4 regions of the Lysinibacillus sp. fkY74-1 genome follow, and region 1 is predicted to be linked to each of the others. Evidence: riboswitches for the same ligand, from Rfam matches in the RefSeq annotation. Region 1 holds a riboswitch; each other region holds the start of a gene.
The links. Region 1 has a riboswitch for S-adenosylmethionine ahead of ACE1MS_RS07840 (YezD family protein). Riboswitches for the same ligand answer to the same signal wherever they lie in the genome.
Positions count from the first base shown of each region.

Region 2: another riboswitch for S-adenosylmethionine. It lies ahead of metK (methionine adenosyltransferase); the one in region 1 lies ahead of ACE1MS_RS07840 (YezD family protein).
Region 3: another riboswitch for S-adenosylmethionine. It lies ahead of ACE1MS_RS12815 (Na+/H+ antiporter NhaC family protein); the one in region 1 lies ahead of ACE1MS_RS07840 (YezD family protein).
Region 4: another riboswitch for S-adenosylmethionine. It lies ahead of ACE1MS_RS19990 (bifunctional homocysteine S-methyltransferase/methylenetetrahydrofolate reductase); the one in region 1 lies ahead of ACE1MS_RS07840 (YezD family protein).

Region 1 is NZ_CP170173.1:1,660,877-1,669,211, reverse strand. It holds gene ACE1MS_RS07865 (hydantoinase/oxoprolinase family protein) at 1-447, opposite strand, end outside; gene ACE1MS_RS07860 (formate--tetrahydrofolate ligase) at 884-2,563, opposite strand; gene ACE1MS_RS07855 (cold-shock protein) at 2,777-2,977, shown strand; gene ACE1MS_RS07850 (VOC family protein) at 3,082-3,867, opposite strand; gene ACE1MS_RS07845 (flavin reductase family protein) at 4,026-4,511, shown strand; gene ACE1MS_RS07840 (YezD family protein) at 4,595-4,750, opposite strand; SAM riboswitch class I at 4,820-4,915, opposite strand; gene ACE1MS_RS07835 (DUF418 domain-containing protein) at 5,083-6,177, opposite strand; gene ACE1MS_RS07830 (TetR/AcrR family transcriptional regulator) at 6,167-6,763, opposite strand; gene ACE1MS_RS07825 (phosphopantothenoylcysteine decarboxylase domain-containing protein) at 6,866-7,540, opposite strand; gene ACE1MS_RS07820 (LysR family transcriptional regulator) at 7,615-8,335, opposite strand, start outside.
Region 2 is NZ_CP170173.1:3,524,768-3,533,102, reverse strand. It holds gene pckA (phosphoenolpyruvate carboxykinase (ATP)) at 1-466, opposite strand, end outside; SAM riboswitch class I at 858-976, shown strand; gene metK (methionine adenosyltransferase) at 1,261-2,457, shown strand; gene ACE1MS_RS17265 (gamma carbonic anhydrase) at 2,633-3,145, opposite strand; gene ACE1MS_RS17260 (alpha/beta hydrolase) at 3,280-4,086, shown strand; gene ACE1MS_RS17255 (alanine/glycine:cation symporter family protein) at 4,213-5,721, shown strand; gene ACE1MS_RS17250 (tRNA (mnm(5)s(2)U34)-methyltransferase) at 5,781-6,359, opposite strand; gene ACE1MS_RS17245 (TIGR01212 family radical SAM protein) at 6,356-7,312, opposite strand; gene ACE1MS_RS17240 (MDR family MFS transporter) at 7,539-8,335, shown strand, end outside.
Region 3 is NZ_CP170173.1:2,608,725-2,617,059, reverse strand. It holds gene ACE1MS_RS12835 (Ger(x)C family spore germination protein) at 1-70, opposite strand, end outside; gene ACE1MS_RS12830 (VOC family protein) at 235-612, shown strand; partial or broken gene ACE1MS_RS12825 (class I SAM-dependent methyltransferase) at 777-1,159, opposite strand; gene ACE1MS_RS12820 (hypothetical protein) at 2,716-2,955, shown strand; SAM riboswitch class I at 3,073-3,176, shown strand; gene ACE1MS_RS12815 (Na+/H+ antiporter NhaC family protein) at 3,281-4,561, shown strand; gene ACE1MS_RS12810 (VanZ family protein) at 4,777-6,195, opposite strand; gene ACE1MS_RS12805 (DUF554 domain-containing protein) at 6,406-7,077, opposite strand; gene ACE1MS_RS12800 (MerR family transcriptional regulator) at 7,140-7,958, opposite strand; gene ACE1MS_RS12795 (MarR family winged helix-turn-helix transcriptional regulator) at 8,215-8,335, opposite strand, start outside.
Region 4 is NZ_CP170173.1:4,037,779-4,046,113, forward strand. It holds gene metH (methionine synthase) at 1-1,434, opposite strand, end outside; gene ACE1MS_RS19990 (bifunctional homocysteine S-methyltransferase/methylenetetrahydrofolate reductase) at 1,427-3,274, opposite strand; SAM riboswitch class I at 3,364-3,463, opposite strand; gene ACE1MS_RS19995 (protoporphyrinogen oxidase) at 3,566-4,960, opposite strand; gene ACE1MS_RS20000 (globin-coupled sensor protein) at 5,152-6,444, opposite strand; gene ACE1MS_RS20005 (SEL1-like repeat protein) at 7,074-8,335, opposite strand, start outside.

The sequences.
Region 1 (8,335 bases):
CTCTACACCTAACTCCTTAAATTGACGGACAATCTTACCAACTTCATCCCTATTAAGCGCTTTCATAATATTTCCTTTAAAATCAATGCGTTCATCAATTTCTTGTCGTAAATAACGCTCTACAAAAGGTGCTGGCTTTGTATATTTAAAATTATATAAGTCTGGTCGGTTACCACGTGCAATTTCTAATACATCACGGAAGCCTTTTGTTGTAATTAATCCAACTACGCCCCCTTTTCTCTCTGTTAATGTATTGATAATAACAGTAGAACCATGAATAAATGATTCAATGAGAGAATCCTCTGTTACATGTCGTCCTAATACGTTTAATATACCATCCTCAAAATGCCCTGGCGTCGTATGCCCCTTGTCAAAATGAAGATTTCCTTTCTCATCTGTATAAACTAGGTCGGTAAAAGTACCGCCAATATCTGTTGCGATTTTCAAGACTCCATCCCTCCGCGTTCCTATAATCGGTACAGTGTTCCGAATTAGAATTAAGTAAATTATATTTAAAATAAAAAGAAAATTCAATGTATTTTTTAAATAAAAATTCATTTGACAATTGCACAGCGTTGTAAAATTCCGCTTTTCCTTTCCAATATTAGATAATTATAAATAAAAATTACCAAACACATTTATATAAGGAAGCTTCTCGAGTTTGTAATGGCATGAAAAGAAATCCTAGTTTTTAAACTAGAAACTTAAATTTTCTAAAAAAGTGATGATGAATGTTTAGACAATTTTCAACTATAAGGGGAGATGCCTATTTTAGTGGCACTGGTGGGAGAAATAGTAGTGAAATAAAAAATGTTTAGGCTCCTATCAGCCAACCAATAAAAAAAGCTGCCCCTATTTTAAAGGGCAGCCTTTCAACATTTTATTAGAACAATCCTACCGCATGTCCGTCATTGTCGACATTCATGCGTAACGCAGCAGGAGCTTTTGGTAAGCCCGGCATTGTCATAATATCGCCTGTCAGGCAAACTAGGAAACCTGCACCTAGCTTCGGTATCACCTCACGAATTGTCACTGTAAAGCCTTCAGGACGTCCAAGTAAACTTGGTTGATCGGATAAAGAGTATTGCGTTTTCGCCATGCAAATCGGCAAAGAATCCCAGCCAAATTTTTCGATTTGAGCCATTTGTTTTTTAGCTTGGTCAGTGAATTGGACATCTTTCCCACCATATACCTTTTGTACAATAGTGCGTACTTTTTCTTCAATGGATTCTGTTACATCATATAATGGTGAGAAGTTGTTTTCTTCTTCCAACACAGCTAGTACTTGTTCAGCTAAGGCTACTCCACCTTTACCGCCCTCTTCCCAGACATTTGTTCGGGCAATACGTACATGGTTTTCTTGGCACCAGTTTAGAACTGCTTCCAGCTCTGCCTCTGTGTCTGTAATGAAACGATTTAATGCAATAATCGGTTCAACACCAAATGTACGTACCGTGTCGACGTGTTTAGCTAAATTTTCAATCCCTTGGAGCAGTGCTTCCACATTTTCACCGACAAGTGATGTTTTTGGAACACCACCGTGCATTTTTAATGCACGAATCGTTGCTACAATCACAACGGCACTTGGCTTAAAGCCTGCTTTACGTGCTTTAATATTCATGAACTTTTCAGCACCTAAATCAGAGCCGAAGCCCGCTTCCGTCACCACAATATCCGCTAGTTTACGAGCAGTTTGTGTCGCCATAATGGAGTTACAGCCGTGGGCAATATTTGCAAATGGACCACCGTGTATAATTGCTGGTGTCCCTTCCAATGTTTGTACTAAGTTTGGCTTAAAGGCATCCTTTAATAATAATGTTAAGGCACCCTCTACCTGTAAATCACGCACAAAGACAGGCTCACGCTCAAAGGTATAGCCAATCACGATGCTAGCGATGCGTTCGCGCAAATCCTCAATACTTGTTGCTAAACAGAACACTGCCATAATTTCCGAGGCAACCGTAATATCAAAGCCATCTTCACGCGGCATGCCCTGAACAGGTCCACCTAATCCCACAATCACTTTACGTAATGAGCGATCATTCAAATCCATCACACGTTTCCAAATAATACGTCGTGGATCAATGTTTAAGACATTCCCTTGGTGGATATGATTATCAATAAATGCAGATAAAGCATTGTTGGCTGTTGTTATCGCATGAAGATCACCAGTGAAGTGTAAGTTAATATCCTCCATTGGTACAACCTGTGCGTAGCCCCCACCAGTTGCGCCACCTTTTACGCCCATTACTGGACCAAGCGAAGGTTCACGTAACGCTACCATCACTTTCTTATTTAATTGATGAAGGGCATCAGCTAGTCCTACAGTCACAGTTGACTTTCCTTCACCTGCTGGGGTTGGACTAATAGCTGACACTAACACAACCTTTGCGTCCTCACCTTGAGCTGTAATTTTTAATGGGTCAATCTTTGCTTTGTAGCGGCCATACTGCTCAAGTGCATCCTCTGGAATACCTGCAGCATGGGCAATTTCCGTAATAGGTTTGATTACTGCTTGACTCGCGATTTCTAAATCTGTTAATGGTTGATTTTTCGTTGTCATTTGGCATCCTACTTTCTATGTTGTTCATTTCCATTATAGTCTTAATTGTGAAAAAAAAGAAAGCCAGATATGCTCGCATTCCGACAATCAATTGACATTTTTGTTCAATTCATGTATGTTCTAAGAGAAAATGCTATTTTTTCACATTTTCTCATTGATAGCACGATTTCTTTAACTTTATTTTACTTTCAAGCGCATTGGAGGCGAATGCTTATGCAACAGGGGATCGTAAAGTGGTTCAATAATGAAAAGGGCTATGGCTTTATTGAATGTGATGATGGAGAAGATGTATTTGTACATTTTACGGGCATCCAGGAGGAAGGCTTCCGTACACTTGAAGAAGGTCAAAAGGTTTCATTTGATGTTGTGGAAGGCAATCGCGGCCCGCAAGCATCAAATGTTGTAAAATTATAAGCTAGGAAACTGAAGGTGGATGAAATATTTAAAAATAGTTCAATCCGCTTTTTGACATGTTTACACATAAAAATCCACTTCAACGATTGAAGTGGATTTTTAATTTATCTATTAATCCAATAAAAAGCACCTGGACAAACTAATGTTTCCTTGGTTCTGTGTGGATCGTTCAATGTTACACCGATAGGCCCTTCTTTTAAATGCCCGAGCGTCATGCTAGATGCTGCCGCTTCCTCATAAAAATCCAAGCGCATATTCGGTAGCTGTAGAGACACAAACTGCTCATGCTGCACAAACTTGGGTAGCTGTAATACCTTCTGCCAAAGCTGCACCGTCTTCTCCACATCCCTGACATAAAACTGAATCGATTCCATGGTAATAGCTTGCGTTTCATCAATCGCGCCACTAGCTTTTAATTGAGCAAGACGTTTCTCATCTTCATCTGCCCATTCAATTAAGAATGGGAAATCCAATGCAAGGTCAGCCCTGCCAAAATGCAATAGCTTCCATTCGATTATCGTGCCATCTGGTCTTGTTCGACTACAAGCATCGGGACCATATACATCAAAGCCCAATGCACGCAATCGTTGACCCTCTTCTTCAATATTTTGGGTGCGCAAGGCAATTCGTGAAAATCCTTGGCGCTCATGATTACGTTTAAACGTATAATGTAGGGAATATGGGTACTGGGCCGCTTGCTCAAATAAATCACGATCATAAATAGCGATTTGTTCAATATAGCTTAAGCCAAAGTAGCTTAGCGTATTGTAAGTCCCCCACATCGTGTGTTGACCACCGTTCACTGTATGGACATTTCGTTTATTGAAGAAAACCTTTATATTTTCCGGAGATTCTACTTGATGTACCAGATGATCAAAATATAAAGTCATGGCAATTCCCCTTTCTTTCCCCCATTAGCTTTACCTAGATGTGTAATTGATTTAATATTTACTTAAGAAAAGGAGTTACTAGCTGGTATGAAAAAAAGTGCAATTTCCCTACTAACTCCGTTAACTAATTTATTACTCACTATAAAGAGGTGATTTGAATGACAGATCATGTAGCTGCTTTTAAATTGGCATTAGGTAACTATCCTACAGGTGTAACGGTTGTTACAGCATGTCATGAAACGAATCCAATTGGCTTAACCGTCAATTCTTTTGCATCTGTTTCCATTGACCCACTACTTATTTTATGGTCACTGGATAAAAAATCTCAGCTCCATCCTTATTTTATGGGTGCTGGAAAATTCGCTGTTAATATTTTAGCGAGTGATCAAGAGCATTTATGTACATTATTTGCAAGTAAAGTCCCAGATCGCTTTGCTCAGGCAAAATGGTCTACTTCATCATTTGGGCTACCGATTTTACATGATACAGCAGCTATTTTACAATGTAAATCATTTCAACAGATAGATGCTGGCGATCATACTATTTTTATTGGGCAAGTACTAGATATTACAAATTCTCAAAAGGAACCGCTTCTCTACCATCGCCGTCATATCGGTCAGATTCCAAAAAGCTTTTATAGCTAATTCTCATAAAAAAAGGGCCACTTGTAAGCAACGGAAACCATGCTTATTGGTGGCCTTTTCACATCGTTCATCTGAAATGATCTTTATTTCTTTTGTGGAAATCTCTGCTTTTCAAGCCTATTAATTTGAACAATTACACCATCCTGAATCGTAATATGCACTTCACCAAATTCAAGATTTTGAATGGCCTTTGCAATAGCCTCTAATTTCTTATCTTCTACCTTTGTCGACTGAGCCATACGATACACCCCTTCTTTCTGATTCTTGTTGTACAAAAGAGGCCAATGCATCAAGCTAATTGATAGCCCCTCCTATCTCTCAGATACATCTGTTGGATTTGGCACCTATTTTTTCGGTTGCCGAGGCTTCATTGGGCCAGGTCCCTCCACCTCTCTCGATAAGAGTACTGCGTTTCTTGAAAATAATTCTATAATTCTGTTATACGATTGTCAATATAAAATATTAGAAAACCTAGCTGAATACTTTGTAATGTGTATTTTAGATTAGAAAACTGCCTATACCTAAAGTATTTTATGCCTAATCAGTAAGAAATAGATGGCTATCTACTAATTTATTTCGAACTCCATTTCCTCATCAAGGATTCAAGTGGACCGCGATGATGTTTAGCTCTCCACCAAACAGAAGTAAACACACATCCTAAAAAGTAACAGCAGGCATACAGCATGGAAAAAGCAAGCGTTTGATTCTCCAGCTTTTGGCAAACAATTAGTATCCCAATCCCTATAAAAACATGGCCAACATAATGGGTTAAAGACATTTGCCCGGTTAAGATGAAAGCTTCAATGACTTTATTTTTACATGTCTCTACAAGATAGATGGAGCCTACAATGAGGACTATAGCCGAAGCCGAATTAGATAGGACATACATCATATTTGGTGGAATCGGTCCCGTATCAAATAAATACAATGCACTCTCTACATCTAATAAATGGATGGTTGTTGTTATCTTAATAAATAATGTTGAAAAAGTCTCAGTCATTATGACTAGCAATAAACCTGTCACTAGTAAGATTTTTCTTATAGTACGATTTGTTAAATCTAATGTGCCGATTAACATCCCCATCAGAAAGAAGCAAATCCAGGGGAATAGTGGGTGATAGCCATTAAACATCAAATTTCTTATAAATCCTGCTGGTGTCCAAAAATCAAGATACTCTAGTAAGACATATGTTGGATGCCAACCAGCAAGGTAATTAAATTGAATTTGAAGCCATTGTGAAAGGATGAGGATAGCACCTATGATGAAGATCATCATTTTCTTGGATTGCGCAATCAGACATGCGGCCACAAACATATACACGCCATAATAATGTAATATATCTCCTGTCCAGCCGATCACATATAATATTAGCCCAATCGTAAATAACAAAAACGACCTTTTCCATAAAGTAAGTCGATTCTGACGAAGAAGCAGTGGGTCCTTAGTCTCTCTAGCCTGACGAGTCATTAAAGCTATCCCTATTCCTGCTAACATGACAAATACAGCGGAAGCACGCCCCTCGAAAAGATTTTGTAAGGTAATCATCCATGCTGAACCATTCGTTGTAGAACCTGTTATGACTCCAAAATTTACAATGAACATCCCTAGCATGGCGAGAGCTCTTGCAAAATCAAGACCTTCAATGCGCCGATTGTTATTGATCATTTTTGTCCCCTTGGATAACGCTATGTACTGCCTCCTTCCAAATAGCTCTATAGTTCAATTGGTTGCCTGTTAACATGAAATTACCGATATTATCATAAACCAGGGCTAGCATCTGTGCCTTTGCTTCTATATGGGGAGTATCCTCTAGCACCCCTAGCTTCACGCCATATCGTAGGACTTCAACAAAGCTTGTTAAAAAGCTAGTTTCTAGCTCCACTAATTGTTTCTTATAGTTTTCATCGCGAGCTGCTAATAGTACATATTGATTAAATATTTTATTAAAATAAGGATCCTTCCCCTGCGCTTCAATAGACTTATAGCCTAGCTCGAGTAATTTCTCCTTGAAATTCGTATGAGAAAGCTCCTTATAATTCACAGCGATATCCTGTTGAATTTCTTTATACAGTGCATCAAATAAGTAAGAAATTAATTGATCCTTTGATTGAAAATAATAGTAAATGGCTGGTTTTGATATACCGACCTCTGCAGCAATCATTGCTAAACTTGTTTTTTCAAACCCTTTAGTTGCAAACATCACATAAGCCACATCTATGATTTTTTGAAAAGTTTGTTCTTTATTCCCCATTATAATCCTCCTTTTTTACCGACCGTTAAGTAAATAATAAATGATACTCCGCTTTTAAACAAGAAAAAACTGTGTAGAAATATTTCTCTACACAGTTCATATTTATTGATTTTGCAAATACAGCATTAAAGCTTCGGCTGTTTTTTGCTTGCCCATTACTTTAGTTGGCTGTCCATCAGCAGGTACAATCCAATGGGGCTCGTCCCCGCCATATAAAGACTGAGAGCTATTGGCTACCATTAATTGAGCATGGGCTGTTTCCATTCGCAGTCGTGCACGTGCTAACAAAAACTCCTCGTCATTGGTTGCTTCTAGCTTAAACCCTACTAACGTCACATTTGGTTGCCAGCCCTTGATTTGTCCTAAGACTTTCGGCGCCTTTTTAAAATGAATAATAGGTGGCTCATCGGAAGGCATTTTCCCTGCTTCCTCCATCAAGTTGCCCGATTGATCATACACTTTATCAATGACCCAATCGGAGCCAGCAGCAGCCATAATCACAATATCAACATGTTCTTGTTGGACAGCATGACGAACTTTTTCTCCTAAATCGTCAATGCCCTCAAATTTAATCAATTTCATTTGATCGTGATTCACTGGAAGCTGTGCAAAATAGCCATGCATATATACTACATTAGCACCAGCAGCGAGTGCCGCCTCCGCTAAATAACAGCCCATTGTCCCTTTTGATAAATTCGTGTGCCCTCGTACACGATCCCATTTTTCAAGTGTTCCCCCACTTGTAATGAGTACGGTTTTACCTTGTAATGTCCCCATCCACTCACCTATTTTCTAAAATATATACACCTACTATTTTACCGTAATGCACGGATAGGCTTCAATAGATTCCATCAGACTGCACTTTTTTGTTCCATCAGCCATGCACTTAAAATCTCCGCAAATTTCTTTGTTACAGGTGATGCATTATGCTTCATGGCAATTCCGATTGTACGGTAGGCACCTTGCTTTAGTGGAATTGCTTTTAATGTAGGCGGCAAATTTTGAATGACCAATTGTGGTAAAATACTGATTCCTAGTTGATGAGAAATCATAGAAACAATACCTACCTCCTCTGAAAGTTCAAAGCGAATATTTGGCTTCACATGATATTGTTCCAACAACACTTTGACATCATTGGTCCCTTTATAGGAAGTCATAATAAAAGGCATATCTTCCAAATCAACAATATCTATCTCTGACTTATTAAATAGTGGGCTTTTATCTGAAACGATACATAATAAGGGATCCTGCTGTAATTCTGTATATTGATATTGCTCAGATTTTTGACCATTTAAAAATCCTGCCTCAATTTCCCCACTAAGTAACCATTGTTCAATTTCGTAATAATCTCCCTCGCGTAATTCCACCTGTATTCCAGGAAACTGATTGTCCATAATCCTAATAATTTCTGGCATCCAATTAGAAGATATACTTGAAATAACGCCAATACGGACGTTTCCTCTTGTCACTCCATGAATATGAGCTGCCTCTTGTTGCAATAATTCCTGTGCGTCTAAAACCTGACGCATTGCCCTTAGCATTGTTTGCCCCTCACTCGTTAGGGTGACACCG
Region 2 (8,335 bases), 1.9 Mb from region 1:
TGACAGTGAAGTCTGCAACATGCGAAGCTAATTCTTCTTTAGTCGGACGGATAAATAATTGATGAGCGAAAAGGTTGTGCCAAGCGTATTCATTAATCACTTGGATGCTTAATTGTGAATCTTTGTCAGCACCAGCAAAACCTTTGAATACGAATAATTCATCACGTTCTTTTAAATATTTTATTACTTTTACATACAGATTATCGAACACTTCAGAGGAAATTGGTTGATTGACTTTACCCCAGTCAATTTGATCTTTTGTGCTTTCTTCTTCTACTGTATATTTATCTTTAGGTGAACGACCAGTGTATTTGCCAGTTTCTGCACGAACTGCGCCATCTACTGTTAACATTGCCTCACCACGAGAAGTAGCTTTTTCTGCTAATTGTGGTACTGAAAGTTGAACATTAATGTTACCGCCGTTTAATAATTCCTTCAGTTCGTTTGCAATTTCTACTGAATTCATCGATTAAATACCATCCTTTTTTATAGTATTCCCTTGGTTTAGAGGGATTTTTTCTTAATTTCAAAAATAGTATAACACAATGGGTTAAATAATCTATACTAATTAAGAAATTATTTTAGAGTTTTTATTACTTTTCAATAAACTGACAAAAAATAATGTTTTTCGAGTAGAAAACATTCAATGCTACAGTAAATTGTCTAAAATTTGAGCCACACATATGTTACCACAAGAAGCTAGGTATGTTGTAGGGATTAAATTTCTTCTATTTACATCATCACCCAAGTATGAAAATTTTATGGTGATAATTTTGTTCTTCCTTTCTATACAGTAATACATAAGAAAATATTTGACAACGATTGACCTTTTCAGTAACATGAAAATTGAACGGATACTCTTATCCCGAGCTGGTGGAGGGTCAGGCCCTGTGAAACCCGGCAACCTGCATGTATTATTTCACAACATGCGTTGGTGCCAACCTGATGCAAGGGAAAATCCCTTGAACGATAAGAGTGAAAGGTAACGAAGTCATTATTCCTTTCCTCATGTATAGTAACGTGAGAAAAGGATTTTTTTATTGTTAAAAATTAATGTAAAGGTAAGTATATGTAGTTCTTTCCTTATTATAATGACGGGTCTTTCGAAATCCTCGTGTTTTTAAGTAGCAGTTATTTTTTCTCGTAAAGTGAAATGACAACAACAGCGGCTTGAGAGAGTTCAATCCTTAGGAGCGGACTTGACATGGGTAATGAGTACCGTACAAATACTTTTTGTAAGAGTAATAGGAGGAAAACTAAATGACAAACCGTCGACTGTTTACATCAGAAAGTGTAACAGAAGGGCATCCAGATAAAATCTGTGACCAGATTTCGGATGCCATTTTAGATGCTATTTTAGCAGAAGATCCAAATGCACGTGTAGCGTGCGAGACAACTGTAACAACAGGATTAGTATTAGTAGCAGGAGAAATCACTACTTCTACTTATGTAGATATTAAAGGCATTGTACGTGATACTGTGGCGGAAATTGGATACACACGTGGTAAATATGGCTTTGATGCTGAAAACTTAGCAGTACTTGTAGCAATTGGTGAGCAATCTCCAGATATTGCCCAAGGCGTTGACCAAGCTTTAGAGGCCCGTGAGGGTTCTATGACAGATGCAGATATTGAAGCGATTGGTGCAGGAGACCAAGGCTTAATGTTTGGCTATGCATGTAATGAAACACCCGAGTTAATGCCATTACCAATTAGCTTAGCTCATAAATTAGCACGTCGTTTAACAGAAGTTCGTAAATCTGGGGAGTTAGCTTATTTACGCCCAGATGGTAAAACACAAGTAACAATTGAGTATGATGACAATAACGTACCTGTTCGTGTCGATACAATTGTTATTTCAACTCAGCATGATGAAGAAGCAACACTTGAACAAATTCAGGCCGATCTAAAACAATTCGTGATTGCTCCTGTAGTGCCAAGCGAATTATTAGATACAAACACAAAATACTTTATCAATCCAACTGGCCGTTTCGTAATTGGCGGACCAAAAGGAGATGCTGGTTTAACGGGCCGTAAAATCATTGTTGATACATACGGTGGTTATGCACGACATGGTGGTGGTGCATTCTCAGGTAAGGATGCAACAAAAGTAGACCGTTCAGCTGCCTATGCGGCACGTTATGTAGCTAAAAATATTGTAGCAGCTGGTTTAGCAGAACGCGCTGAAGTACAGTTGGCTTATGCAATTGGCGTTGCACAGCCTGTTTCCATTGCTGTAGATACATTTGGTACAGGAAAAGTGACGGAAAGCAAAATTGTAGAATGGGTTCGTGAACTATTTGATTTACGCCCAGCAGGTATCATTAAAATGCTTGATCTTCGTCGTCCAATTTATAAACAAACTGCAGCTTATGGACACTTTGGTCGTACAGATGTAAACGTCCCATGGGAACAAACTGATAAAGCTGACGCATTACGCATAAAAGCACAGCTGTAAACTATTGTGCTAAAGTGCTGAAGTCTTTAGAAAATTATTCTAATGTATTATGAACAAAAGGGGCTTTTCTGCCCCTTTTGTTTTTTTGCAAAAATACCTCGCCCTTATTCCTTGAACAAATAGTGTCATGGAAAGCGAGGAATTTTTTATGAAGGTACAATTTCTTTGTAGGTTTTTATTTTTGTAGAGATTTATAATACTGACCCTTTTCAGCGTATTCACGTACGATACGTTCCATATCCTCTTTATCCTCAGCATTTAATTCTCGTACAACTTTGGCTGGACGTCCTAATGCTAAGCTATTTGGAGGAATGACTTTACCAGGAGGCACTAAACTTCCGGCTCCAATAAATGCACCCTCTCCAATCTCCGCACCGTCTAAAATAATGGAGCCCATTCCGATTAAGGCTTTTTTTCGAATGGTACAGCTATGTAAAGTTACTTGGTGTCCTACTGTGACCTCATCTTCAATAATGAGTGGAAACTTAGGACTTTGATGTAAGCAGCAAAGATCTTGTATACTTACTCGTTTACCTATTATTGTTGGGGAAACATCGCCGCGGATCACGGTATTGAACCAAATAGTTGTTTCAGCTCCAATAGTTACGTCTCCAGTAATGGTTGCGTAATCGGCAATAAAAACAGATGGATCGATCGTTGGTGTTTTATCTTTGAATGGATAAATCATGAGAATCGCCTCTTTTCTTTTTGTAGATATAGTATTATCGTATCAAATACGCAACTTTAAGGAAATATAAAATTAAAATGAGCTGTTATTTCGATATAATCAAAGTGTAATTATTTTTTAGGAGGACTATGTAAATGTGGAAATGGGAAGCTGATGGACAAGCAAAGGCTGTGATTGCTATTCTTCATGGTGCTTATGAAAACCACCGTTGGTATGCATGGCTGATAGAAAAATTAAGATTGGAAGGCTTCCACATAGTCATGGGAGATTTACCGAATCATGGTGTCAATGCAAGATTTGCCCGTGTCCATGATGAGGACTTCAAATTGTACAATAAATATACAAGAAATTTGATTGAGAATGCATTTTCATATAATTTACCAACCTTTGTAATAGGACATGGACTAGGCGCTACTTTAGTTCTTCATACAATGCAAAAGAAAAAGTATGAGTGTGCAGGTATTATTTTGACATCACCATGGCTGCAATTGAAGCTATTACCAGGTAAATTATCAAATGCTTTAACAAGCCTGAGTGCATTAACAGCAAATGTAAAATTGACACATGACCTGACATTTGAAAAATTGACGCGTAGCGTAGAGGGTAGAGAAGAAATGAAGGATGATATACCATTTATGTCTGTAGTTTCGGTGAAATGGTATCGTGAGCTTCAGCAGATGATGAGAAATTTAGTTATGCTACCTAAGGACGAATTTCCTAATATGCCTATGTTAATTATGACAGCTGAAAAAGATAAAATTACGGAAACTCGACAAATGCGTAATTGGCTTCATCAACAAGAGTTAACGGAATTTCAATTTAAAGAATGGGCAAATTGTTATCACAATTTATTTCATGAAGTAGAGCGTGAAGAGATTTTTATGTACATTCGAGATTTTATCAATAATGCTCTTAGACGAATTGGATATATAATAAAATAGTTTCGATCCCTTCTAAATAGTAGGATACTTACTTAATTATTGTTACTTGAATATAATATTGTAATTTTCTGAAAAGTGTAATAATATAGTGACTTAAAGTAAGGTAATTCAAATTGGAGGGGTAAGATGGATGTAGTTGTTGGTAAAATGAATGACATATTATGGGGACCTTGGTTTATTTATGGTATTTTATTGATTGGGCTTTTTTTCTCAGTCATTACAAGGTTCCTGCAAGTAAGGCATATTAAAGATATGTTCGTGCTAATGTTTAAAGGGGAGAAATCAGAAAAGGGGATTTCCTCCTTCCAAGCAATGTCTATCGCTCTATCGGGTCGTGTAGGTACAGGGAATATCGCCGGTACTGCAACAGCTATTGGGATGGGGGGACCTGGTGCTGTCTTTTGGATGTGGGCAATTGCTTTCATTGGTGCGGCAACCGCATATGTAGAGTCTACTTTAGCGCAAATCTATAAAGAAGAGAAGGATACTGAATACCGTGGTGGACCGGCCTATTACATAGAAAAAGGAATGGGTCAAAAATGGTTTGCAGTGATTTTCGCTGTAGCTGCTTTAATTGCTATGCTTATACTTATGCCAGGTGTGCAATCTAATGCCATTGCAGGAGCTGTTGAAAATGCCTTCGGTATTGAAACTTGGATTACAGGACTAATTATTGTTGTTTTACTCGGTGCCATCATTATTGGAGGCGTTAAATCGATTGCCAACGCCGCACAAATTATTGTACCGTTCATGGCATTAGCTTACATTATTATGGCTATTATTATTATCGCTATGAATATTTCAGAGGTACCATCTGTCTTTGCTTTAATTTTCTCAAGTGCATTTGGAGCACAAGAAATATTTGGAGGTATTATTGGCTCCGCGATTGCTTGGGGTGTGAAACGAGGAATCTATTCAAACGAGGCTGGTCAAGGGACTGGTGCGCACCCTGCTGCTGCAGCAGAAGTATCTCACCCTGCTAAACAAGGGATTGTCCAAGCAGCGTCTGTATACATTGATACATTATTAATTTGTTCAGCTACAGCCTTTATGATTTTATTTACAGGTATGTATAATGTACAAGATGAAAAGGCAGTTGAAGGAACAGATTCATTTATTCACGTTGGGGAATTCAATAAAGGTGGCTTAACGGGTGACGAGCAAATGACATTTGCTAAAAGTATTAAGGAAGGTGCTGCCTATACGCAATATGCAGTAGAATCATCCTTACCTGGATTTGGCGCACCATTCGTAGCTATCGCACTATTCTTCTTTGCCTTTACTACGATTATGGCTTACTACTATATCGCCGAAACAAATGTCGCTTATTTATTTAGAGGTAGTACCGAAAAGGTTTTCATTTGGATTGCGAAAATCGCTATTTTAGTCGCAGCATTCTATGGCACGGTTCGTACGTCTGAACTGGCTTGGGCTATGGGGGATGTTGGCCTTGGTTTAATGGTATGGATTAACGTTCTAGCTATTTTAATTATTATGAAACCAGCCATTGTTGCATTAAAAGATTACGAGAAGCAGAAAAAAGAAGGAAAAGACCCTGTCTTTGATCCTCGTAAACTAGGCATTAAAGGTGCAGATTTCTGGGTTGACTATAATGAAGAACGTAAAAATAAATAGGTAAAGAGAAAGGCTAACTAATAGTTACAACTATACTATTAGTTAGCCTTTTAAATTGTCTATAAAGTAGGATAATCCTTCATCTTTTCTAACGCAATGATGAATGGAGGATCATTTTGCTGATTGAGAAATTCGTATTTTAAAACATGTACATATTTTTGTGGAAGCTGGCTGACATAGTCAGTCACGGTATCTCGCTCTTCTTTGCCCCCAGGGTGGCCGTGATAAATAACAAGAATGATTAGACCGCCAACTTTTAAAAGCTTAAGTAAGTCTTCAATAGCTTGTATGGTTGTAGTAGGCTTGGTAATAATATCATGATTGCTACCAGGCAAATAGCCGAGATTAAAGATGGCTGCAGCTACTGGCTTGTGTATAAAATTGGCTACTTCTTCATGCCCTTTATTTAACACAAGAGCCCGATGCTCCAAACTTTGATCTAGTAGACGATGTAGCGTTGCATCCACTGCTTTTTTTTGAACATCAAAGGCATAAACTTGCCCTTCATCCCCGACTAGCTGTGCTAAAAATAGCGTATCGTGGCCATTTCCAGCAGTGGCATCAACAACCGTATCTCCTTCCTCCACACTATCTTTTAGTAGCTGCTGAGCATATTGTAAAACTCGTTGTAGTTTCATTTTCCAACCTCAGCTTTATAAAATTTCCCTTGCCAACTACCACGACGCTCCAATTCGGCATCGATGCCATTTAATACTTCCCATTTATTAACGCTCCACATTGGGCCAATCATTAAATCTATAGGTCCATCACCTGTAATGCGATGAATGACCATATCAGGTGGTAAAATTTCTAGCTGATCAGCGACTAGTTTTGTATAAACATCCTGATCTAAAAACTCAAGCATCCCTTTTTCATATTGCTTCACCATTGGGGTCCCTTTTAATAAATGAAGTAAGTGGATTTTAATACCTTGAACATCTAGCTTGGCCACTGCACGAGCTGTTTCCATCATCATGTCATAATCTTCAAGCGGTAGACCATTTATAATATGTGAGCAAACACGAATACCATGCTTCCGAAGCTTTTCAACGCCCTCCACATAGGTTGCATAATCATGCGCACGATTAATAAGATTTGCTGTTTTTTCATGAACAGTTTGAAGACCAAGCTCAATCCATAAATACGTACGTTCGTTTAATTCTGCTAAATATTCTACAACATCATCTGGTAAACAATCAGGGCGAGTAGCGATAGAAAGGCCTATAACACCTTCCTGCGCCAAAGCAGCTTCGAATTTTTCCTTTAAAACAGGGAGCGGGGCATGTGTATTTGTATAGGCTTGAAAATAGGCCATATACTTGCCATCTTTCCATTTTTGATGCATTTTGTCTCGAATTTCAGCAAATTGAACATCGATCGGATCAACTTTATTACCTGCGAAGTCACCAGAGCCTGCTGCACTGCAAAATGTACAGCCACCAAAGGCAACCGTACCATCACGGTTTGGACAATCAAAGCCAGCATCTAATGCTACTTTAAATACTTTGTGACCAAATTGATCGCGTAAATAGCGGTTCCATGTATAGTATCTTTTCCCTTCTGAAGGAAAAGGAAAATTTATTTCTGTCATTTATTTCACTCCTCTAACGCCTTATTTTATCATGAGCACCTCGTTCCGTCATGGGGTAAGGGTTTATCCTGCAAGATGCTACTCTAACTTTTAATTGTATCTAGTAAATTATAGCTATTTATAGTATTTAATAAAATGTAAAAAGGGTAAATTTATTTTCCTTGTACTTTCAAGTATTTCAGCATAAACTAGCTATTTAGAGAAGCGAAATAATGGAGGTCATCAAATGCCAAAACGTGTTTGGTTTTTAATTATCGGAATGCTTGTGAACACAACAGGTAACTCATTTTTATGGCCTTTAAATGCCATATACATGCATGATTATTTAGGGAAATCCTTAGCGATGGCTGGCTTTGTGCTGATGCTGAATTCTGCTGCAGGTGTTTTAGGTAATCTATTAGGTGGTTACCTATTTGATAGAATTGGTGGCTATAAAGCCATCATGCTTGGAATCCTTTTAACAATTGCTTCATTAATTGGTTTAACGCTTTGGCACGGTTGGCCACATTATGTATGGTTTTTAACAATACTAGGCTTTAGTGGGGGGATTGTTTTTCCTAGCATGTTCGCATTGGCCGGAGCTGCCTGGCCAGAGGGTGGACGAAAGGCCTTTAATGCCATTTATTTGGCTCAAAATGTCGGTGTTGCTGTAGGTCCTGCACTTGCAGGTGTGGTGGCCGATTATCAATTTGACTATGTGTTTAAGGTCAATTTAGGGATGTATATAGTATTCTTTTTCATTGCTTTACTTACATTTAAACGTTTAGAGGTAGGGAGTATTGCACCAAAGAATGTGGTCGGTGAAAGTAAGCGAATTATTAACAAGGCACCATTCTATGCCTTATTAATCATTAGTTCGTCCTCCGTTTTATGTTGGTTAGCCTATTCGCAATGGAGTGCAACGATTTCATCTTATACGCAAGATTTAGGTTTAGGATTAAAGCAATATAGTTTACTATGGACGATAAATGGTCTGCTAATTGTTATAGGGCAGCCGCTCATTGCGCCGCTTGTAAAACGTTG
Region 3 (8,335 bases), 950 kb from region 1:
AACATCCAGTTAACAACAAAACGGTTAGAAGTAGGAGAAAGAATGACACCGTGTGTTTAATGATTGGCACCTCCTCTAGGAAAAGGGCTAAGACATTTCCGATACTAATTAGGATAAGCAAATAATAGGGAAAATAAACAAGAAGAGGAGTACGGGGGAAATTTTTTTAGAGGACAAAAGCGTCTATTAATAGAAAAAAGTATATACATCATTTTAAATAGGAGGAAAAAAGGGATGCGATCATTATTAAATGGAGTAGAGGCCATTTTTATCCCGATAAAGGACCCTCAATTATCAGTTAAATGGTATGAGGAAAAGCTTGGGTTTAAGCTTTTAAATATTGAAGAAGACGCAGCGGTCATGAAAATAGGGGAACAATCTGTTACGGTCGTATGCTTAGTCAAAACGGAGAATCATCAACCATTACATTTTCCAGATAATCATTTTGGGGTAGGGAAATACTTCAATTTCCTATCTTCAACTATTGAAGATACCTACCAATCACTAGTAGAGCAACAAGTGAAAGTAAATCCTATCGGAGGAGAAGGACAAATAAAATTTTTCACCTTCTATGATCTAGATGGAAATCCTTTAGGGGTTTGCCAATCATAAGCGGGTCACTGTTTATAACAGTGACCCTAGTAACAAATCTAGGAGGTGTAAGGCTAATTAGCTTTACACTACTATCATATACATAAATATTATATCGAAATAGTTAATTGCCTGGGAAATAGATAGAAAATTAAGAATTGTTTTAAAAATGATTTGATTATACTTTACTTTTTAACAATGTGAAGATAATGGATTGTTTCAAAAGCGGATAGATAATCAGTTTGATGTTGAAAATAAAGCTGTTGAATTGCAGATAGAGATAGATGAGTAGCCCTGATTGATCTAGCGTCTTCTTCATTTCCTCATAGCATGAGTTCATTGGTTCACCACCAGCTGCCGCCATCTTCACCATATTCTCTACTCTGTTAGAGATACCTTTTTTCATAAATAACGATTCATCACCATAGTCAAAGACAAGTGAACTGCCTACTAGAACTAGGGCAAAAAGATGGTCTATTAAGCTAGCCAGTTGTTCTTTCGTTAAGTAATAGGAGACACCTAAGTGACTAAAAAATGTTTTTTTATACTGAAAGCCTTGTTTCAAAAGAGTCACTTTTCTCGTAATTGTGAGTCTTAATTGGCACCCACTTCATTCTGCAAAGTCGTCGGATGAAGTTGATTCATGTAAAAGAAAAGATTCTCAGCAAGGAGCAATCCCGAGGAAGTGGAAATGCACCGTAGACTTCTGGTGAATGATATATGTGCTACAACTGCAAATGGGAAATTTCATACCTCTTTTTACAGCAACCATCTCCATTCAAAGACACTGGAAAAGGCAGCTATACAATGTCAAAAGGGAGGTATAACTTTCCGTTATTACTAGGTGGGGCAGCGGGATTTTGCTATTCAAGTAAAAGCTTAAAATATTTTTAAATTTTATGTAACTTATCGCAACGTCAACCGTCTACCTTACTAGTAGAATACAAAAACTAAAGCAAGCTAGTAACATTCACTTTTCACAAAAAGGCCAGGATTCACTTATTCCGTGATTTCCTGGTCTTTTTGTGCAGACAATCCTATTTTATACGAAAAAATAGGACAAATAGTGAAACTTTTTAGCTGTTTTTTCGTATTCATAATTGAATCTAAAGCTAAGCAATATTATTAGTAAGATTCACTTTCACTTAAAAGGCTAGAACTTACATAATTATGTAGGCATCTAGTCTTTTTTGTTGGCTTTCTACTTTTATGAAAATCATGAACTTTAGAAAATTACATAGCAATGAGTAAATCCTATGCTCGAAAAAACAAGAATTCCCCCAAAAATTAGATTGGAAAATATTTTAACTTGTTCAACGCCTTAACTTAGCGTAGTATTAATACGAATCAAAACTAAGTAAATTAGTAAGATTCACTTTCACAATAAAACCAGGCGCTCTTCTATGAGGAGCATCTGGTTTTTGTTTTTATCTGAGATTTCAAGAACATTAATTTATGAGGCAAGCTATCCTTATCTTACAAACGTAGCCATACTTCCAACAAGTTATTTTTTGTTAATCGAATGTCATTAGTTGTGAAAAAGAGGCGAGAGCTGAAATTCCCATGGCCCGTTTTGCCATAAAGGGATAGATTTTTTGAGCGAACCGAATTTTACAAATGATTGTTTAAATGGGTATTGTTGGATTTTTTAAAATTATAAATCAATTTTTAAATGGTAATAGTTGTCACTATAGAGGTTAGACAAAGGATGCATCAATCGAAAAAATTAATCGGTCTTTTAGTCATTGTATATGTTTGTACATTGTTAGTTTTACCCTCTACAGATGGATTCGTTTCGGAATAATTGATGGAGGTTCTATTATAATTAGCTTTATTTCCTTATTCTTCTTCGGGTAACCATAGCGATATTAAAGAAGATAAAGATGAACTGGATAAGCATATTGAAGCACACAATGCTAAAATTGGATAGTATGTTTTAATGATTTTAGCTTGTCTAATTTTTTTTGCTTCAGAGGGTGTCTCCAATTTAAATGACATGAAAAATTATCCTTTGTTCTTAGTCGTTGGGTTTACATTGGTCATATCACCTATCATAGAATTTATTTATTCAAAAAAAGTTAGATAACTGACAGTATTTGTTTAAGCAAAAAGGGAGGAATCGTTTTGTTAAAAACAGTACAAATTATTTTATCAACGATAGGCATCACGCTTTCCGTTTATGGACTTATTACATATGAATACCGCCTAAATTTCTTAATGATCCTTTTCCTAGGTTTATTTATGTTAACATTAGGAATTAAAGAGTTTGGGAGAGAGAAAATTATATGGTTGTTTTCTAGTTGGCGCATTTATATTTTCGGTATATGTGTCTATACAAAGCTTCATATTAATCTAAAAAGTTGAATTCTGGACCTTAAAGATAGTGCCAAGAAATTTTTTCTAATTAAAAACATGTTGCAATTATGGATGTTTTATTTTAGTATTTTAATATTGTGTCAAAAATATAATATAATATTTTTCTTCTTATCAAGAGAGATGGAGGGACTGGCCCGATGAAATCTCGGCAGCGGAACTATTAAGTTACTGTGCCAAATCCAGCAAGCAATGTCCTTGATAGATAAGAGGAGCGTTTTAACTATAAGGCCTCTTCTTGTTATTTCAAGATGAGGCCTTTTTTATGGTGAACAAACAAAAATAGGGCTGATTTTTAATTTTTGGGAGGTAAACAATGAGGAGAGAGAATCCATGGGCGCTAATCCCATTTGTTGTTTTTATAATTTTATTTATTGGTTCAGGGGTTATGACGGGTGATTTTTATGCCTTCCCTGTTATTGTAGCTATTAGCATTTCGGGAGCTGTGGCTCTAGCGATGAATCGAAAAGAATCGTTTTCACGGAAGGTTGATATTTTTTGCCAAGGTGCTGGAAATTTAAATGTCATGCTGATGGTTATTATTTTTCTATTAGCAGGGGCATTTTCAGAGGTAGCCAAGGGGATGGGGGCCGTAGATTCCACTGTTAACTTTGCATTATCAATTATTCCGCAAAACTTGCTTGTTGTAGGTTTATTCATCATTGCCTGTTTTATCTCTCTATCCATGGGTACGTCAGTGGGGACAATTGTTGCACTGGCGCCCATAGGAGTTGGGATAAGCGATCAGACTGAGCTATCTATTGCTTTAGTGATAGCAGCGGTTATAGGCGGTTCAATGTTTGGTGATAATTTATCTTTTATTTCAGATACTACTATTACTGCCGTTCGTTCACAAGGAGCGCAAATGAAGGACAAATTTAAGGTCAATTTTTGGATTGTATTGCCGGCAGCTATGGTTACGAGCATTATTTTAGGGTTTATGACATCCGGTGGAACAGCTCAAGTAGAGCATTTAAGCTATAATTGGGTAAAAATTGTTCCCTATGTTTTAGTGATTATTTTAGCGTTATCGGGAATGAATGTTTTCCTCGTTCTTGCATTAGGGATTGTCCTCGCCGGTGCAGTTGGCTTAGCAGATGGCAGCTATCACCTAATGAGCCTTATACAAAAAATTGGCGAAGGAATGGAAGGTATGTTTGAAATCGCCTTTCTAGCTATATTAATAGCTGGAATGGTGGAGGTTATTAAATTTAATGGAGGAATTGACTTTTTGCTCCGCCTTGTAACACGCAGGATTAAATCGCAGAAGGGCGCTGAATTAGGTATAGCTGGTCTTGTGGGCCTAACTAATTTATCTACGGCCAATAATACAATTGCTATTTTAATTGCTGGGCCGCTTGCCAAAAATATTGCTGATCAGTATGAGATTGAGCCGAAAAAATCCGCAAGTATTTTAGATATTTTCTCCTGTACGGTTCAAGGTCTTCTCCCATACGGAGCTCAATTCCTAGTAGCCGCAAGCGTTGCCAAAATATCGCCAGTGAGTATCTTACCATACTCGTTCTATCCTATTCTTATTGGTATTTGTGGTATGATAGCTATTCTCATTGGGTACCCGAAAGAAAAGAAGGCCTAAACTTTTCTTTCAGACTGTAGACAAAAGTCATCGAGAAGTTCACTCTCGATGACTTTTGTCATTTTTAATATTTGGGTAATATACTACCAAACCTAACATGCTCCACTCTTAGGAAGCAGTCTATTTTCTAGGGGATAATTCATTCAAATACGGAGCCCATTACAATGGAAAGCCCGGTTGTCCGTTAATTGGAGCCAAATGTTCGGAATGAGCTATTACTTTCTTGCCTGAATTAAAGTAAACCAATCGTTGCCGTTGAACTTTCCTGCAACATTGTATATGGGCTGATAGAAACCTTTTGTATCATACATATACGAAAGCTCAATTGAATCAATCTCTATATGGTCTCCTTTTTTTATAATAAGGTCTTCCTCCTGAACGAGCGCATTATACTTTATTTGAGGAAAATCGCCTTCCTTGATCCGTTCATATACCTCTGTAGGGGATAGTATGTTTACCTCCCGTATAAATTGATTTTCATGAAGGCTGTAGGTTAATGAATACACGTGACCATCCGGTTTAAGACCAAGACTAACATCCCCAGTCCAGTAATCTTTATGTACATCGGTGCGATCTGGTAATGTCCATTCAAATTCACCATTCTCCTGTACAGCAAATTCTGCATCTTGAGGTAGTAAAGCAAGTTCATCCATCAATGATTTCGCCTTATCTTCTTGCCCTACAGCTGAAGTTTGCTCTGGGGTATAATTATTTTCGGTTAACCACCATTGGCCCTCGGAATCATTTGTAATCAATGTATAGGGGACCTCATTTTTATCTTCCAATAAAGTCTCGTCATTGTCCTGGTTATTAGATGTACTCACCTCTAATAATCCTAATTTCTGTTGTAACAGGTCTTTTACGTCATCATTTTTAACGTTTTTCTTAAAGACAGGAGCAACAATTGATGCTGCGCTTAATTCCAATGAAGTGGATACATGAACATCTGACATTTTTGATTTTGTATAAGCGTTTATTGCTAAATGACCAAACTCTTGTTGGGCGTAGACAATGCTCATAACGATAAAAATTAAGCCCATCAATAGGGGGATAGCAAGGTTTCCAATCAGACTTTTCACCTTGACCTTTTTGTGATTGGAAATAGAAACTGCAAGTTTGTATAATTGATAGCCAATAATACCCCCAAGTGAGTTATTGATTAAATCATCAAGCTCAAAAATCCCTGCTCCTGAAAGTGTTTGATATGTTTCAATAGAGGCTGTTGCCCCCACAACTACTAGAAGTAGCCACTTAAACTCTTTACATTTAGCCATAAGTAAAGGCAAGAACATTCCTAATGGCACAAACATTAATATATTAAATAGACAATTTTGGAGATCACGTAAAGAGTATTTTTTCCACGCGTCTATATAACCGCTGAATGGTTGTAGGTTCATCTGCATGTAATGTGAAGTGCCACGACCAATAACTGTTAGCTCTAAAACAAACACAATATATCCGATAAACATTGCGCCAAGAAGAAGCTTCTTTACAGGGATTTGTTTATGGCGATCTGTTCGTCGCCTTTGATAATAAAAGTAATAAAGTGCAATTAGTAAAAACTCAAAGCCAATAATTAGGATGACTGGCAACATCAAAATTTTAATATTGCTCATGATTTCTGCAATTCCCAAGGTGTGATACTCCTTTATCAAATAATAATTTTCAAATGCTACATCTCAGGTGAGAGAATTCTTAGTAATGTCGACTTTTATAGTGTAAATGGAAATTATTAATAATTAGAGAGAATATTTATGAAGATTTCTTAAGAAAAGCGGAAAAGCCCAAGCACGCAATTGTTTTGTGCCTGAGCAAATTAGACATATGGTTTTTTTGATGGCTTTTTAATGTATAAACAAAAACACAATAATAGGGATTATTAATGATGGCAAAAGATTTAAGGTATTGCATTTTTTTATACCTAAAATACTTAAACCAGACGCTAATATCAATATACCTCCTATAATCGTCAATTCATTTAGAAGATCAGTATTGATGGAATTCTCCATTAAACTAGCTATTAAGTAAATGGAGCCTTGCCATAGAAATAATACAATACCTGAAATAGCTATCCCAATACCGAATGTAGTGGCCAAAACAATCGAAGTAATTCCATCCAATATACCGTTCGTAAGCAGATAGGTATAATCTTTCTTTAATGCAGCCTCTATTGGACCTAATATAGATAATGATCCAATACAAAATAATAAGATCGCTGTCGATAATCCTTCAGCTAAATTCCCCTTAGAGTATTTATTCACTAACGTATTAAATTTTGATTCTAAATTAAGTTTTTGACCTAATAATCCGCCTATAGCTAGACTGACAATAAAAAGTACCGGATATTTACTGGCAGGTAAATGTTGAACTAGTGCATTTATACCTAATCCCATCGCTGCTAATCCCATGGCCTGCATGAGGATTTGATGGTATTCATCCTTTATCCCGTTTTTAAAAATACTTCCAACGATGCTTCCGACTATAATCATCATTGTATTAAATATCGTTCCTAACATTTTTCATTCTCCTTTAAAAATTGTTCTTACGTAAAAAAATAAACCCTCCTGTAAGGGGAGGGTCAACATTTTATTGGTATTTGTATTTCTGTCAAGTAATCTTCTTTACTTCCTGAAATGTAATGGTCAATTATTGTTCTTTCAATAGAATCTCCGATTACTTGGAAACCGTGATCTTTAATAAAATTCAGTAAGGATTTATAATGTACAGGAGAATGACTATGATTGCCATTAAAATAAATACAGGCATATTTTCCTGCGGGTAGCGTGGTCAATAAAGGACTTTGCCGATCCTCTTCCTCGACTACAATAAATATAGAGTTGTATTCATGAAACTGGTTATCCAATAGATGGCAACTACTTACGGTTAGGCCAACGCCTCCAATAAATATAGAAGAATTCATATTGGACAAATTCTCTAACTGTCTCAGAGAAACTTCCAATTGTGGTTCAGAACTGATTTTTTCCATTAATCGTACGATTCTTCTCTCTTGTTTTTCCATGATGAAAGGGACTCCCAATGCCTTTATCTCTCGTGCTAATTTAATATCCTTAATTCGATCTTGGAACCTTCGTTTAATTCGTTCTAGTTCTTGGATTTTTTCCTCGGTTAATCGTTTCTGTTCCTCTAAGAGATGCAAAAAGTCGTCGATATCTCGGTGATCCAAATGTCCTTTAATTTCCTTTAATGAAAAACCTAATTCCTTTAAATAATGTATAGTATTTAATTGCTCAAATTGTTCTGTTGAATAGTATCTATAACCGTTGTTTTTATCTGTGTACATAGGCTTTAATAAATCAATTTCATCATAATATCTAAGGGTTTTTATGGTGGTTTTATGTAGCTTTGCCATTTCTCCAATTGAAAATCTATTCTTCATTTAAAACTTCCTTTAAAAAACGTCCTATTATCATTATAGTACTTGATTTTGTCCATGATTTGTTTGGACCAAATGCTAGGATATGAACTGCGCGATCAAGGGAGGGGAGATAAGTGAGTGAATGTGTTTAACAAACTGCCCATTGAAAAGAACCGTAGTTGGAAGAAAGGAATGTCCAATGACGGTTCTATCTGTTGACTGTATAAAATTATTACCACTAGCATGAATCAAAATTTTTAGGTGATACGATCTTTGCTTAATTTTTGTCTTTCAAGGCCCAATCATTGTGTATGATGTCTTGTAGAACATTTTTCAATTGAATAAATTGCTGTTCTGAAATATTAGATTGCTTCATGACCTGACGTGATACCTCAGGT
Region 4 (8,335 bases), 2.2 Mb from region 1:
AGCAATTTCAAGCTTCCGATGACGATCGACTGCCATCCCTGTCTCATCGATTGTTCCCACAACTAACGAGGCACCATACTTTTTCACTAATGGCAATACTGCATCAAATCGTTCTTCGCCATCTTCTAGATTAATAGAGTTAATGATGGCCTTTCCTTGCGAAAATTTGAGTGCCTCTTCAATAACCTTTTCGTCTGTGGAATCAATAACAAGTGGAACCTTCACTTTTTTTACGACCTCCTGCATAAAGCCACGGATATCTGCTAATTCATCCCGATCTGGGTTCGCTAAACAAATATCTATGACATGTGCGCCGTTTTTCACTTGCGCCCTTGCAATCTCAGCCGCTTCCTCAAACTTTCCATCAATAATTAAGTTTTTAAATTTGCGGGAACCAATAACATTTGTTCTTTCCCCAATAAATAACGGACGCATAGAATCATCGTATAGAAGTGGCTCGATCCCTGATACTACGTGACCATGCGTTTTTTCTGGTAGCTGACGAGGCTTTTCATCCTTTAAAGCTTCACGAATGGCCGCAATATGTGCTGGAGTTGTACCACAGCATCCACCTACAATATTGAGCCAACCTTTTTCTGCAAATCCTTTTAATTTTTGCGATAAAGATTCTGGAGACTCATGATAACATCCTTCCTCATCCGGTAAGCCTGCATTCGGATAACAGCTAATATACCCTGTTGACAGCTCTGCTAACGAGCGTATATGATCCGTCATAAATTCCGGTCCCGTTGCACAGTTTAAGCCCACTGATAGTGGTTGAATATGCTCCATGGAAATATAAAAAGCATCAATGGTTTGTCCTGCAAGAGTAGTACCCATAGGCTCAATCGTTCCAGAAATCATAACAGGTAGCTCTTTGCCAGTTTTCTCGAAAGCACGCGTTACCCCAAGGGTACCTGCTTTCACATTTAACATATCCTGACTTGTCTCTAGTAAAAGCACATCTGCCCCTGCTTCAATCAATGCCTTTGCTTGTACATAAAAATTTTCTTCTAATTCATCAAATGTAATACCACCTGTTACGGATAGTGTTTTAGTTGTTGGACCCATTGCACCAGCAACAAAGCGGGGCCAATCAGAAGTAGAATAATTATCTACTGCTTGGCGAGCAATCTCGACTGCACGTTTATTAATTTCCTCCGCTTTTGCACCCAGACTATATTCATTTAATACAAGTGGTGTTCCACCGAATGTATTCGTACAAATAATATCTGCTCCTGCCTCTAAGTATTTATGATGTATTTTTTCAATGACATCAGGTCTAGTTAGCACTAGATTTTCATTACACCCATCTAGCTCCTCCCCGCCAAAATCATCTGCTGTTAAGTTTTCATTTTGCAGCATTGTTCCCATCGCGCCATCAAGAATTAATATTCGTTTATCAAGTTGTTCTTCAATTAAGTGCTTAGCCATTTATACTTACCCCTTTTTTCTGTTCATCCAATTGCTCTATATATTTCATTAACTCTAATGTCACATCGTAGCGTAAAAATGGTGTAATGAGGTAAATTCCATTGAAATATTGCGCAGCCACTTCTACTAATTCCTTGGCAATTGCAATACCTTCAAGTGTGGCGCGTTCCTTATCTTCACCACATGCTTTCATTCTTGCTAAAGCATCTTCAGATAATTTAATACCTGGCACCTCATGATGTAAAAATTCAGCACTTTTATAACTCGTAACGGGCATAATACCAATATAAATCGGTGCTTGTAAATGCTTGGTTGCTTCATAAATTTCTATCATTTTTTCCTTCGTATACACAGGCTGTGAAATGAAGTAGTCTGCCCCATGCTCAATCTTTTTTTCTAAGCGTGCAACAGCACGATCTAAAACACGAACATTTGGGTTAAATGCAGCAGCCACAGAGAAATTTGCCTTTTTTCGGAGTGGTTTCCCTGAGAAAGAGACTCCCTCATTTAATTGTTTAATTAATTGGATAAGCTCCATCGAGGAGACATCATATACACTGGTGGCACCAGGAAAGTCTCCAACCTTCGTTGGGTCACCCGTAACAGCTAACACATCATGAATCCCTAATGCATTTAAGCCCATTAAATGCGATTGCAGGCCAATTAAATTACGATCTCGACAGGTAATATGAGTAAGAGGGCGTACACCATTCGTACTTTTCAATAAGGCACCCATTGCAATATTGCTAATACGTGGGGATGCCAATGAATTGTCTGCCATCATCACTACATCGGCACCTGCCTCATATAGTTGTTTGGCCCCTTCAAGAAATCCTTCTATTTCTAAGTGTCTAGGCGTATCCAACTCCACGATGACCGAGCGCTCACGTTTTACTTTTTCATGAAGTGGTTCATACTTAGCTGGCTCTGCATCACGAACAATCTCAATCTTTGCAGGTTTCGCATACTTTTCACTAACTGGTGATAGCTCCTCTAAATACTTCTTTGCGGCTGCAATATGCTTTGGTGTCGTACCACAACACCCCCCAATTAAGCGTACCCCTTGATCACGCAGCTCGACAGCAGCGCGACCAAAATAATCAGCCTCCGACTCATAAACAACACGCCCATCCTCTAAATCTAATAACGAAGCATTTGGATAGGCCGACATAAACGCCTTTTCTGGAAGTTCTACACCCTCAAAGGCTTGAATCGTATGATATGGACCTAGACGGCAATTGACACCTACTATATCTGCACCAAGAATCTCTAGCTCATGTAGTGCAATATTTAGAGACATACCATTTTGTAAAACACCAGGCTCATGCATAGATACTTGAGCAATTATCGGTATATTAGTTTTGGCGCGTAGCATTTTTAATGTTGCTGTTAATTCTTCAAAATCGTAATAGGTTTCGAGTAAAAGGCCATCTGGATTCCCTGCAAGTAGCACACTTGCCTGTTCTTCAACGGTCTTTAAAATGTCATTTAATGTGGCATCGCTTTTACGAATACCACGAATACCACCTATTGTTCCTAAAACAAATTGACCGCCATCTGCTGCTGCTCGCTTGGCAATAGTAATAGCTGCTTCATTAAATCGTTGGACACTCGATTCTAGTCCATAGCGAGCTAATTTAATGGCATTGGCACCGTATGTATTCGTTTGAATGATATCAGCACCAGCTGCAATGTACTCTCTATGAATCTTTTCAATTAATTCAGGTCTTTGAACATTCATTTCCTCATGGCAATACTCCAATCCATAGCCATACAACACTGTGCCTATTGCACCATCTGCCGTCAATACATGTGTTTTTAACCTTTCCAGCAATCCCATAAATCTAGCCTCTCTTCCTCTATCTCTGTATAATAAAAAGCCTTCTTTTATATAAAAAGAAGGCTTTAACGACTCATCATTATTGTTCCTTCTCATCTTCGACTCAACGGTCTTCTGGATTTAGCACCTGACAAAAAGTTGGTTGCTGAAGCTTCAATGGGCCAGTCCCTCTGCTTCTCTTGATAAGAATTATTAAGTATGAATTTTTTAAATAATTAAAAGAATCATATCGTTTACAGACGTATGAGTCAAGACTATTTCTCACAACAAAGAATTTTTCCGCTTAAAAACTTAAAGATTGGATAGTTCTTCCGCAAGCTCTTCACCAATTTTTTTCCCATTTTGAATGCAAGCACCAATACCTACTCCAAAATAAGAGCAACCTGCTATCGATAAATTCGGGTAGTTTTCATTTAGCTCTAGTAATAAGCCTTGCAGCGCTTCACGATGTGCTAAGTCATATTTAGGCATTTGATCAATCCACTTTGTAACATTCACAACGGTTGGTTTTTCATCGATTCCTAGGCTTTTTCGAACATCTTCTAAAGCAACCGCTGCCAATTCATCATCAGTCATATCACGTAACTGCTCATACGCCGGATTTATACTCTTATAGAATAGGCGCACAAGTAATTGATTGTTTTTCGATGTATGCTTCCACTTACGACTCGTCCAAGTTGCTGCATTACAAGTGACATCAGAATTATGAGATACAATATAGCCTGTACCATCCGCTGGTAAGTTTGCATCAGGCACATCAAAGCCCAGATAAATGGTAATGGCTGACGCTGTAGTAAACTGATTAAAATAATGTGTTAAGGAGTCGTCCTGCAATATACTTTGGACTGCCTCATTTGGTAGTGCTAGAACAACATAATCTGCCTCAATGTTTTGACCACTTGTTAAGGAAATCAAATAGTGGTTCTCCATTTTTTTGACCTGACTTGTGGCTACACCTTTAATGATGTCTACATCTGTTAATGTTTGCTCTAATCGCTCAATTAAAGAGGATAATCCATTTTGAAATGAAATAAATTTTTTATTAGCTGCTTTAACAAATTGCTCACGATTCGCATCAAAACCTTTTATGATACTTCCATATTCATTTTTATAGTCAATTAAATACGGTAAAGTGGAGGCAATAGAAAGCTGGTGTAAATCACCAGAATAGACACCTGCTAGAACTGGTGCAATTTGATTTTCCACTAGCTCTTCACCAAGGTAATAAGTTAGAAATTCCCCTATCGAGCTTTCTTTTGTAAAGCCTGCATTGGGTAAAGTTAAATCTTTTAAAGCTTCTTGTTTGGCCTGATCAGAGATAAGTGTGCTTTCTTCAAGTGATGCCACACTCATAGGTATACCGAAAGTAGAATCCGCTGGGATGGCGTGCAGCTCGTTATTTGTATAAATATAGGATATACCTGTTTCGTTGTAAACGAGATGATCTTCAAAATCTAGCTCCTGCACTAGCTCCATTACACCTTTATGGCGAGCTACAATAGAATCAGCACCAGTTTCCATAATAAAACCTTGTTCATAGGCTGAATATAATTTACCACCTAAATATGTATTTTTTTCTACGAGCACTAGCTGAACATCTAAATTTTTTTCCTTCACTTGACGTTGTAGATAATGCATTGTGCATAACCCAGTAATACCGCCACCTAATACAACAACTGTTTTCATAGTAAACCGCCCCTATTTTTAGTTCTGTCTACAGTATAAACTTATTTTCATTGAAAATTACGTTAAACCCTTTACAAATTTAGCAAAAATAGAGCTATCTCAACCGTGAGATAACTCTAGCTCAAAAGAATGATACTTACTAAACACACATTACAATGAGTACTATAGTGTTAAATATTGTTACTAGTGGTCTAGCTTTTTAAATTTTGGGCAAAGCTAGCTAATTTTTCTGCTGAGTTCGTTACTTCAGTAAAAGAAGTACCCAACCCACTTAATATACCTGCAATTGCTTGTATTTTCGTCGCCATGCAATCATTTTGATCTTTTGCTTCTGTCATTGCACCTACTATATTTGTAAATTGACCTTCCGTGTGTAACATATTATCCTCACCAGATGCCACCTCATCTTGGATATTAATGAGAGATTGCTCTAACTTCTCTGTGCGTTCACTCGTTTTTTGCAGCAATAATGCAACAGCCGTGACAGATTCCTTTGTTTGAATGGATAATTTACGTACTTCATCAGCTACTACACTAAATCCCTTCCCTGCTTCTCCGGCACGGGCTGCTTCAATAGCGGCATTTAAAGCCAACAAATTAGTCTGATTGGCAATATTGGTAACGACACTCATAATCGTTTCCATTTCCTTCGACATATCAGATAATTGTTCAATATTTTCTTCTATATCATGAAGAGATTGAATAATATTGTGCATATTTTGTGATTGTTTCTTTAAACATTCACGTCCATCCAGTGCTTGGTTTTCAGCAAGAGTAGACACTTCTAGTGATCTCTTCGCCAATTGTTCAATATCCCCAGACTGCTCGCTTAGTCTGCAAAATGAACTATTGGTTTCCTGTGAAATGGCTGCAAGTAATTCAGAAGATTGTACAATTTGTCGTTCAATTACTTCTTTTTCTTGTTCCATGTTTTCTTTATGCTGTTCCACTGTATTTTCATATGCCTCTAAAACAAGTTGTTGCTCAAAATTACAAATTTTAGAAATAGCTCTTATTGTATTAAACTGATCTTGCGGATGACCAATATGCTGTTCAACCAAGTCTATAAATGAGAGAGATAAATCTTGGAATGCGCAAATATACCATTGTGTTCTAAGCCCAATATGGACGTGCACCTTTGCAATTTTCACACGCCTTTGGTAATACACCTCATCAATCGTTCCATTAAACATTTCAATAATATGCTGCCGTAACGTTACTTTAAGCTTTTCTACAGAACTATGATGACTAATGATATTTACCAAATGTTGTTCGGTACCGATCATATTGTAAAAACGGTTTACGATGTGGTCTACATTGTCCATAACATACGGCTGGAATGCTTTTAAATATTGTAAGTCCTGCTTCGTTACATTCAGCATTTCAATTTGCTTCACCATTAATTGGCGATTAGACAGATCCATTTTCACCGTATATTGCTGTAAATCCAACGCCTTCGTCTTACTCTGTTTTTGAAAAATCACTTATCTTCCCTCTTTCGTCCCGTTTACTTTATTAGGCTGAGAAACAACAAATACCTTTTAGCATATTGATTGATACAACAAAAAATACCGATAAATAGCTTAGCATATTACTATGAGCCCATTTGCTTCAGCTATTTCATTTGTCACACTTCTTCCTCCCAAAAAAGCAGTCACACATTGTTCTATCATGAATAAAAGGTAATTTGCACCCAACTAACAGATCTTCTCTATACATTGACTACAGTCGATTTATTTATGTTTGATTCATTTCAAAATTACTCATTTACCTTAAACATTTTAAAAAATACTGTCAATTTTATCATTACCATAATTTTACATAATATGTATATAAAGTCCTTGTTGTTACATTGTATGAATATCATCAAAAAAAAGCTACCACAATATTATTGGTAGCCTTTTGTTTCATTTGTTTGTTTGATTATGCTTATTTTTTTTACCTTTTTTCTATTTTTCGATCAATCATCATTGAATTTCACTATATTAATATTTTATACCTTTATTTTAAATAATCATAAATACCTAATATCTAGCTCTCTAACAATACAAAAGGTTCATTATATACATTCGTATAAATAATCTTATTGAGCTATGAAATTTTAATATAAAATTTACAATCCCTTAAGTTCCTCTACTATTTTAGCCGCTTCTTCTATGCCAGCATCTGCAGCAAGTCTATACCACTTAAGAGCCTCCTTCAGATTTCTAGCAATGCCTTCATCATTATTATATATATGACCAAGTTGTAGCTTTGCATCTGCATCCCCTTGTAGAGCAGCCTGTTTAAACCAATGAATGCCCTTTTCAATATTTCGGATGCCTGTTAAACCTTTACTCCAAATAAAGCCTAAATCATAAAAGGCATCGATATGAAATTGCTCTGCAGCTCTTTCATACCAAAATAGACCTCGATTTATATCTTTTGCTTGATCAAGGCGCCCCTCTAGATAAATACCCCCTAGACGATACTGCGCTTCCACATATCCTGCTTCGGCAGACTTTTTATACATATTAAAAGCTGCATTTGTATCTTTATTGACTCCTAATCCTTGCTCATAAATAATTCCTAGCGTAAACATAGCCTCTGCCACATTCTTACTAGCTGCAAAATCAAACCATTTTCTTGCCAGAGTAAAATCCAGCGGCACACCCTCTCCATTAAAGTACATATCCGCTAAATTATTGGCAGCATCGGCATGCCCTTGTAAAGCAGCCCTTTCATATAAAGAAAAGGCCTGCGTGTAATTCTCCTCAACACCGACTCCCTCAAAATAAAAATTCCCTAGCACATATTGAGCATCTGCATTTCCTTGGGCTGCGGCTAATTCGAACCATTTTAATGATTTTTCAGGTTGAAAACAATTCCCTTCCTTAGCATTGTAATACTCCCCTAGCTGATATTGTGCATCCGTGTCTTGATCTTCAACCGCCTCTTTATATAAATCAATCATTACCTCATGATCTAAATCTTCTTCATCTAAAATCTTGACTTGATCATCCTGATGGTCGAAATACCATTCAACAACATCAAGTACATCATCTACAACTTCTACTCTGCTTGTTAACCTTTCGAGGGATGAAATTTGCCAAATGAGTATATAGATTGGTTGTGGAATGGCATCACGCAACACATCATCATACTCTGCTAACAACGTTAAAACATTATCCTGCACAGATTGAGTTTGATCTGAATGGACAATTTGTAAATGTCGCTGTTGCTGATCTTTTAATAACCCTCGCACTATTTGATACAGTATTTTTTGCAAGGCTGTTAAGTTAACTTCAGTGAATGTTAGTAATGTAATATTTTGAGCAAACATTGTATTTTTTGTTTGCATGATTTCTTGTAGGGACTGAATGCGTTCCTTATTGC